Acidicapsa acidisoli: one gene and its partner. The main gene of each other region encodes a partner of the protein of the gene in region 2 in a complex. Links are inferred from orthologs where the notes say so. Each region holds a gene or a part of one and is shown on either strand. Other genes may lie near its edges.

Region 1 (3,540 bases), on a different replicon or contig from region 2:
GTCATTCACGTAACCGAACATCTCCTTGAGCGGAACAATCGCCTTCACCAGCTGCGAACCCGCCGCATGCTCCAGGCTTTCGATCCGTCCGCGCCGGGAGTTGATGTCGCCAATGATCGTGCCGACGAATTCCTCGGGCACCGTGACTTCGACTGCCATCACCGGCTCAAGAAGCACGGGGCTGGCTTTCTTCGCGGCTTCCTTGAAGGCCATCGAACCGGCAATCTTGTAAGCCATTTCGTTCGAATCGACATCGTGGTAACTTCCGTCATAGAGCGTCACCGTCACATCGACCACTGGATAACCGGCCAGGATTCCACCATCCAGAGCTTCACGAATGCCCTGGTCGATCGGCTTGATGAATTCCTTCGGAATCGATCCACCCTTGATATCGTTGATGAACTCGTAGCCTTTGCCCGGTTCGCTCGGCTTCAAGCGAATCTTGCAATGCCCGTAGTTGCCCGAACCGCCGGTCTGACGAATGTACTTGCCTTCCGCCTCGGATTCCTTGCGGATCGTCTCACGGAACGCAACCTTAGGCTCGCCAACATTGGCCTCAACCTTGTGCTCGCGCTTCATACGGTCGACCAGAATTTCGAGGTGAAGCTCGCCCATGCCGCTGATGATTGTCTGTCCCGAATCCTCGTCCGTCCGAACCTTGAAGGTCGGATCCTCGTCCGAAAGCTTGCCAAGCGCCAAGCCCATCTTCTCCTGATCGGCCTTGGTCTTCGGCTCGATGGCGACCGAAATAACAGGCTCAGGGAAGGTAATCGCCGAAAGGGCAATCGGAGACGATGGCGCGCAGAGCGTATCGCCTGTCTTCAACTCCTTGAGACCCACGCAAGCACAAATGTCGCCAGCCATGATCTCGGTGATGTCTTCACGCTTGTTCGCGTGCATTTTCACCAGACGACCCACGCGTTCCGTCTTACCCGTGCGCGGATTCAAAATGGTGTCACCAGTCTTCAACTGCCCCGAGTACACGCGGATGAAGCCCAGCTTGCCGAACGGGTCATTGATCAGCTTGAAGCCGAGAGCCGAAAACGGCTCGCTGTCGTCCGAGTGGCGAATAAACACTTCTTCCGGATTCGAAGGGTTGATGCCTTCGATCGGCGGGATATCGAGCGGACTGGGGAGATAGTCCACCACCGCGTCCAGCAGTGTCTGAATGCCCTTGTTCTTGAAGGCCGATCCGCACATGACCGGAAAAAGCTTCAGACCGAGGGTTGCCTTGCGTAGACCAGCCTTGAGCTGGGCCGAGGTCGGCATCTCGCCATCGAGAAACTGCACCAGAATCTCGTCGTCGGTTTCGGCGACCATCTCAACCAACTGCATGCGAAAGGCTTCCGCCTTCTTGAGCAGGCTGGCAGGAATCTCTTCGACCGAATACTTCGCACCCATGGTTTCGTCGTGCCACAGAATGGCCTTCATATCCATGAGATCGATTACGCCCTTGAAATTAGCTTCCGCGCCAATCGGAATCTGGATGGCAACCGCGCGGGCACCGAGACGCTTGCGGATAGACTCCATCACGATCTCGAAATCTGCGCCGTTCTTATCCATCTTGTTCACGAAGCAGATACGCGGAACGCGATACTTGTCACCCTGACGCCAGACAGTCTCAGTTTGCGGCTGCACGCCCGACACCGAGTCAAACAGCGCAACGGCGCCGTCGAGCACCCGCAGCGAACGCTCGACCTCTGCCGTGAAATCGACGTGGCCCGGAGTATCGATGATATTGATACGGATGTTATTCCAGGTGCATGTGGTTGCAGCGGAAGTGATGGTAATTCCGCGCTCCTGCTCCTGCTCCATGTAGTCCATGGTCGCCGTGCCCTCATGCACCTCTCCGATACGGTGCGTGATGCCCGTATAGAAGAGGATGCGCTCGGTGGCAGTCGTCTTTCCGGCGTCAATGTGCGCCATGATTCCGATGTTCCGGCAACGATTTAACGGTACTGTGCGAGCCACGGATATTCTTCCCTGCGGACACCTTGGTCCGCTGTTATTGGTACTACTTGATTCGCTGCGGCCGAGCCCGAAAGCGCCCCGCCCTGCTACTCTTCTATCTGCAACCGGCTATCGCAAATTACCAGCGATAGTGCGCAAAAGCCTTATTGGCTTCCGCCATGCGGTGCACATCTTCCTTCTTCTTCATTGCCGCGCCGCGACCATTCGCCGCGTCAAGCAGCTCATTGGTCAGCTTGTCAATCATTCCCTTTTCGCCACGGGCGCGCCCATAGGTAATGAGCCAGCGAATCGCCAGAGACGTTCGGCGCTCCGGGTTCACTTCGATCGGAACCTGATAGTTTGCGCCGCCGACACGACGAGACTTCACCTCAAGGAGCGGCTTGCAGTTCTCGACCGCGCGCTTGAAGAGCTTGAGGGCTTCGTCGCCGCCTCGCTGCTCCAGGTTCGTCATCGACGTGTAGAAAATACCCTGAGCAGTCGACTTCTTTCCGCCCCACATTAATGAGTTCACAAACTTGGTGACCAGCGTCGAACCGTAAACCGGATCGGGAGCTACTTCCCGCTTCGCAATGTGACCTTTTCTCGGCATTCCTTAAATCCTTTTGCGCTCTGCTCGAGCCGCGTCAAAACCTGAGACTACTTCTTACCCTTGCCTGCCGGTGCCGCGCCGCCCTTGCCGCGCTTGGCTCCGTACTTCGACCGGCTCTGCTTACGATTGGCCACACCGACCGAATCCAGCGTGCCGCGCACAACGTGATAGCGAACGCCCGGCAGATCCTTCACACGGCCGCCGCGAATGAGCACAATCGAATGCTCCTGCAGATTGTGGCCAATGCCAGGAATGTAAGTCGTAACCTCGATCCCATTCGTGAGGCGCACACGGGCAACCTTACGCAGGGCCGAGTTCGGCTTCTTGGGGGTTTGCGTGTAAACGCGCGTGCAAACTCCACGCCGCTGCGGCGAAGCTTGCAGCGCCGGAGAGGCCGTCTTGTACCGTGGCGCCGTGCGCCCCTTGCGAACCAGCTGATTAAATGTGGGCAAACCGCAACTCCTTGAAACCGAACCGTTCAAAACCACTGCCGGGCAACATTCATTGCAACCGGCGAAAATCCTGTCATCGGCAAGCGCACACAGCCATATGGCTTCCCCGCGTTTTAAGCGCCCGAACACGGAGCGCAACAATGCGGAAGCCCAGGTTAGCTGCTTCGCGTCTGCCCTCGTACCAATACCAGACGAAAACCCGGACGGTGACCGTACGCTTCCTTCGATTCCAGAAAGGTCGATTCCGTTTCCTAAGTTTCGGCCTGCATAATCCTCCAAGGTGGAGGGGGTCGCAGGCACCGTAGCGAAAAGTCCAGCCCGCACAAGAGACGAGCTACTTCAGGACTATTGGGTGGCCCGATTTACCTTATTGAGCCTTTACCCTGGCGGCTTCTCAACCATCGGCTTTACCGACTTGAGGGCCGCTCTGCAAGATTTCCGCTTACAACACGCGGTTAACCCCGCTCTTGTGGAACCTTCTTACAATACCAAGAACCGTGGCCAAGGTCAATGGTTGCTTCCTTTGGA
Region 2 (3,689 bases):
GGGTCCCGTGCGCGTTTTCATTGGACTACTACCTCCAGAGCGAGTCTTTCTAAAGCTTCAAGTGCGGGGCCGGTCGATGATTTCGTCAATGATGCCATATTCTTTGGCCTGATGCGCGGTCATGATGAAATCGCGCTCAACATCGCGTTCGATCCGGTCGAGGCTTTGGCCGGTGTGCTTGGCCATCAGCGTGTTGGTGATTTCGCGAATGCGGAGAATCTCGCGGGCATGAATGTCGATGTCCGTGGCCTGACCGCTCAACCCGCCCATCGAGGGCTGGTGAATAAGGATACGCGAGTTAGGCAAGGCAAACCGCTTGCCCTTGGTTCCCGCCAGAAGCAGGAAAGCGCCCATGCTGGCAGCCTGGCCGATGCAATAAGTCACGACGTTATTGCGGATAAATTGCATCGTGTCATAGATGGCAAGACCGGCTGTGATGGAGCCGCCGGGAGAGTTGATGTAGAGCTGGATGTCTTTTTCTGGGTCTTCGCCGGAGAGAAACAGCATTTGCGCAACGATAAGGTTGGCAATCTGATCGTCAATCGGTGTTCCTAGAAAGATGATGTTATCGCGGAGCAGACGGGAGTATATGTCGTAGGCGCGCTCGCCTCGGCTCGTCTGCTCGACCACCATGGGGACTAATGCCATTGCGCTATTCTCTCACTTTTTGCGCCGGGGCGCGGTGCTACCCCGCTCAAGATTATCTTTCCCGGCTAATTATTCAGTAACTTGCCGGTTCTTTCAAAAAGCCCCGCCCATATTTCCCGGGGGAGGAAGAAATCCCGCAGAACTAAGCTGCGGGAAGCCGGTTGTACAGCAGACTTGCTGTTTTTTCGCGCCGCAATTGTTCCCGGATTCTAGCGAGGCCACCATCTTCCGTCAAACGGGCACGAAGCGTCTCGACCGGCTCGCGCGATTGCAATGCGGCCATGTAGATCTCGTGATCGACCTCCTCGTCGGTCACAGCTATATCTTCTGTATCGGCGATTCGGTCGAGAATTAGCGAAGTCTTGACTTCGTTGACCGCAGAATCCCGCTGTGCGGCACGAAGGCGGGTAAAGTCCAGCTTGCGCATCATCTCCGTGTCCATACCTTGAGAGGCAAGGGCGCGCAGACCGCGGTCGAGGCGGGCATCCACCTGCTGCTGGACCAGGGATTCCGGTACGGGGAAGGCGAACTTCTCATTCAGCGCCGCGAAGAGAGCTTCGCGGACTTCCTGCTCGGAGCGGCGTTGCTTGGCGGCCAGCAAGTGTTCGCGGATACGCGTTTCGAGGGCGGCCAGGTTCTCGTAATCGCCCAGTTCGGTGGCGAACTCGTCGTTCAGTTCGGGAAGATTCCGCTTTTTGATCGCCTTGACTTCGACGGTGTAGGCGACGGTCTTGCCGGCAAGGTTGTTTTCGGTGTATTCGGCGGGGTAGGTCACTTCGACCTGCAACTCCTGGCCTACCTTGGAGCCGCGCAGCGCTTCGGTGAACGCCGTCAGCGTCTCTGCGCCTCCGATTTCGACCAGAGCATCCTGACCTGCCAGCGGCGGAGCGGTTTCGCCTTCGCCCACCTGCACCTGACCGTTGTAGCTGATCTGGGCCCAGTCTCCATCGACCAGAGGACGGTCCTCTTCAACCGGTTCGACCGTGGCGCGGGATTCGCGGAGCTGCTTCAGTTCCTGCTGGAATTCTTCTTCGGTGGCTTCGACGGTTGGTTTGGGAACGGTCACGTCCTGGTAGCCATCGAGAGAGAATGCGGGAACAACCTCAAAGACCGCAGTTCCGTCCAGGGCTTTGCCCTCTTCGAGGGTCAGGCCGGTCAACTGGGGCTGCGAAACTGGAACGATTCCGGCGGCTGCGATGGCGGCCTGGAAGCGTTCAGGCAGCAGGGACTCGACGACGTCCTTCTTGATCTGTTCGGCGAAACGGCGGCGCACGACGCTTTCCGGCACTTTTCCAGCGCGGAAGCCGGGAATCCTGGCGTGTCTCTTATACTCCTTCAACACGCGGGCAAAGGCTTTGTCCACTTCTTCGACGGGGGCTTCGATCTTGACTTCGCGGACACATTCAGGGTTCAGGACCGGGCCGTGGGTGTGTCCGTCGTGGCTGTGATCATGACCGTCGTGATCGTGGTGGGTGTGCTCGGTGTTTTCGCCTTCCGGGGACAGGAGGGAGGTTTCGGCGACGGATTGGGGGGTATTTTCGATTGTCTCTGCGGAGCTCAAAATTTTGCCTTCCAGATACTTGGGCCTCATTGCCTGCTGGGAACTGCCGGACGAAACAGCATTCAATCAGTCAGGTGCGAATCCTGACGACTGTTGCATGTCCGCGAAACGACGGCTGCGGGCAGAGGGCGTTCTAGATAATGGTAAGAGGGTTCGCCGGGACGGTCAAACCGGCGACCGGAGAATTGGCCCGGTCAGCGTAAATAGCCTATTCTTCCTCGGGCAGCGCAGGGCGGACGTAGCGGACGAAGCGTGGATGGGCAGCTCCGCAAAGCTTGTAGTTTTGGCGGGCTTCGCTCAGGCTCAACTCGCCGTTTACGGTGGACCGGACCTCAGAAGCGTCGTCGGAATCCTGGCCGTCGTCCTCCCACCAGCAAACCGGGCAAAGTTCCATGGAGTCAGGCAACGAAAGCGTACGCGCGCCACAGCAAAGACAGCGAAATGTAGCGGTAATCATCCTGCATAGAAAAGACGCAAAAACTCAGGACAGGACGACAGGAGGCTGCTCCGGTCTCGACGGGGGATTCGTCAAGGCCGGAGTGCACCGAGAAACTGGCCGGAATTCTCTTCGACGCAGTATTTTCTACGGTACGAAGACCTTCAGGCGAACATGCCATTGCGTGCTTTTGCCGGGAGCCAGGGTCACCATGCCGGTGTCCATGTTTCCCCACTCCTTGCCAAAAGGATCGCCGAAGTTGAACTGGTGTTCCACGGCGACAAAGTTTTTGGTTGGCGGTGCGTAGACTTGAATCGTCTTGATATTTGGTGTCAACCCTTCAATCTTGACCCCGTAATGGGCTGCCGGGTCGGTGATGGTGACCACGACCGGGCCGCCATTGTTTTCCAGATGGCTGAAGTTGTCGTCGAGGAACTGACCGCCGAGCGCCTTTCCGCCAGCAGCCTGGAAGTCATAGGCTGTTCCGGCGACCGGGACGATTTTGCCGGTGGGAAATACATTGTCGTAATTGTCGACGGCGGCCATGGCGCTGGCCGGGATCTGAATGTGGACCTGTTTGCGGTCGTTGCTGGGCAGGTTGAAGTACGGATGCCACGCGATGGCCACCGGTTCGGATTCGCTGCCGACGTTGTGGGCGACGATCGAGGCGTCGACACCGTCGGCGGTGAGAGTGACCTTGATAACCAGATCGCTCTTCGAGAGCCAGTGTCCGTTGAAATCGCCTCCATGAATGACGCCGGAGACGCTGCCGCCGTCCGCTGTCTGATTTACCTTGAGGTCTTCGACTTTGGTCTTCAGGATCAGGCCATGCATGGCGTGGCGCTCGGCTCCGGGCAGGGTGCCGCTGCTGTTGGCCGGCAAGGTGAGCGTGTGGCCGTGCCACTCTGTGGTGATCGTCTTGCCGTCTGCTGAGAGCTTGCCGCGAATGCGATTGGGATAGGGGAACAGGAATGCCGCACCGAGGCGGTAGGAGAGGTCGCCGTTGGGCGTGTCTTTGTCGTTCAAGATTGCGGCGGCCTGGTC

Evidence for each region.
Region 1: the proteins of tig (region 2) and rpsG are in contact, whole or in part, in a crystal structure (PDB 3GTY), measured with the Thermotoga maritima proteins. The link is inferred for Acidicapsa acidisoli from one-to-one orthologs. Residues at the interface, in WP_004081061.1 of Thermotoga maritima: Glu122, Val124, Val129, Leu130, Tyr133, Glu188, Gly259, Ile262, Tyr263, Glu266, Ser270, Glu273, Gln274, Glu277, Arg308, Gln311, Ile312, Ser315, Tyr316, Glu325, Arg329, Arg336, Leu363, Phe366, Trp367, Arg373, Leu377, Arg381, Leu384, Glu387; in WP_004081843.1 of Thermotoga maritima: Lys34, Lys52, Lys55, Glu59, Arg62, Gln63, Glu66, Asn67, Lys69, Val71, Arg95, Ala109, Lys110, Lys111, Gly112, Arg113, Pro114, Glu117, Glu121, Ile124, Ala125, Tyr127, Asn128, Asn129, Thr130, Gly131, Lys135, Asp139, Arg142, Met143.

The regions. Positions count from the first base shown.
Region 1 is NZ_JAGSYI010000003.1:924,997-928,536, forward strand. Bases 826-3,540 are described here. They hold rpsG (30S ribosomal protein S7), read right to left. Parts: upstream 2,561-3,540; coding sequence 2,090-2,560; downstream 826-2,089. Other genes in these bases: fusA (elongation factor G), read right to left, coding at 826-1,971; rpsL (30S ribosomal protein S12), read right to left, coding at 2,608-3,012. Outside these bases: more of fusA, read right to left, coding at 1-825.
Region 2 is NZ_JAGSYI010000002.1:1,279,424-1,283,112, reverse strand. The notes cover bases 1-2,864. They hold tig (trigger factor), read right to left. Parts: upstream 2,210-2,864; coding sequence 791-2,209; downstream 1-790. Other genes in these bases: OHL23_RS15275 (aldose 1-epimerase), read right to left, coding at 2,793-2,864; OHL23_RS15280 (CPCC family cysteine-rich protein), read right to left, coding at 2,418-2,666; clpP (ATP-dependent Clp endopeptidase proteolytic subunit ClpP), read right to left, coding at 58-648; clpX (ATP-dependent Clp protease ATP-binding subunit ClpX), read right to left, coding at 1-21. Outside these bases: more of OHL23_RS15275, read right to left, coding at 2,865-3,689. UniProt on the Bacillus subtilis protein: Involved in protein export. Acts as a chaperone by maintaining the newly synthesized protein in an open conformation. Functions as a peptidyl-prolyl cis-trans isomerase.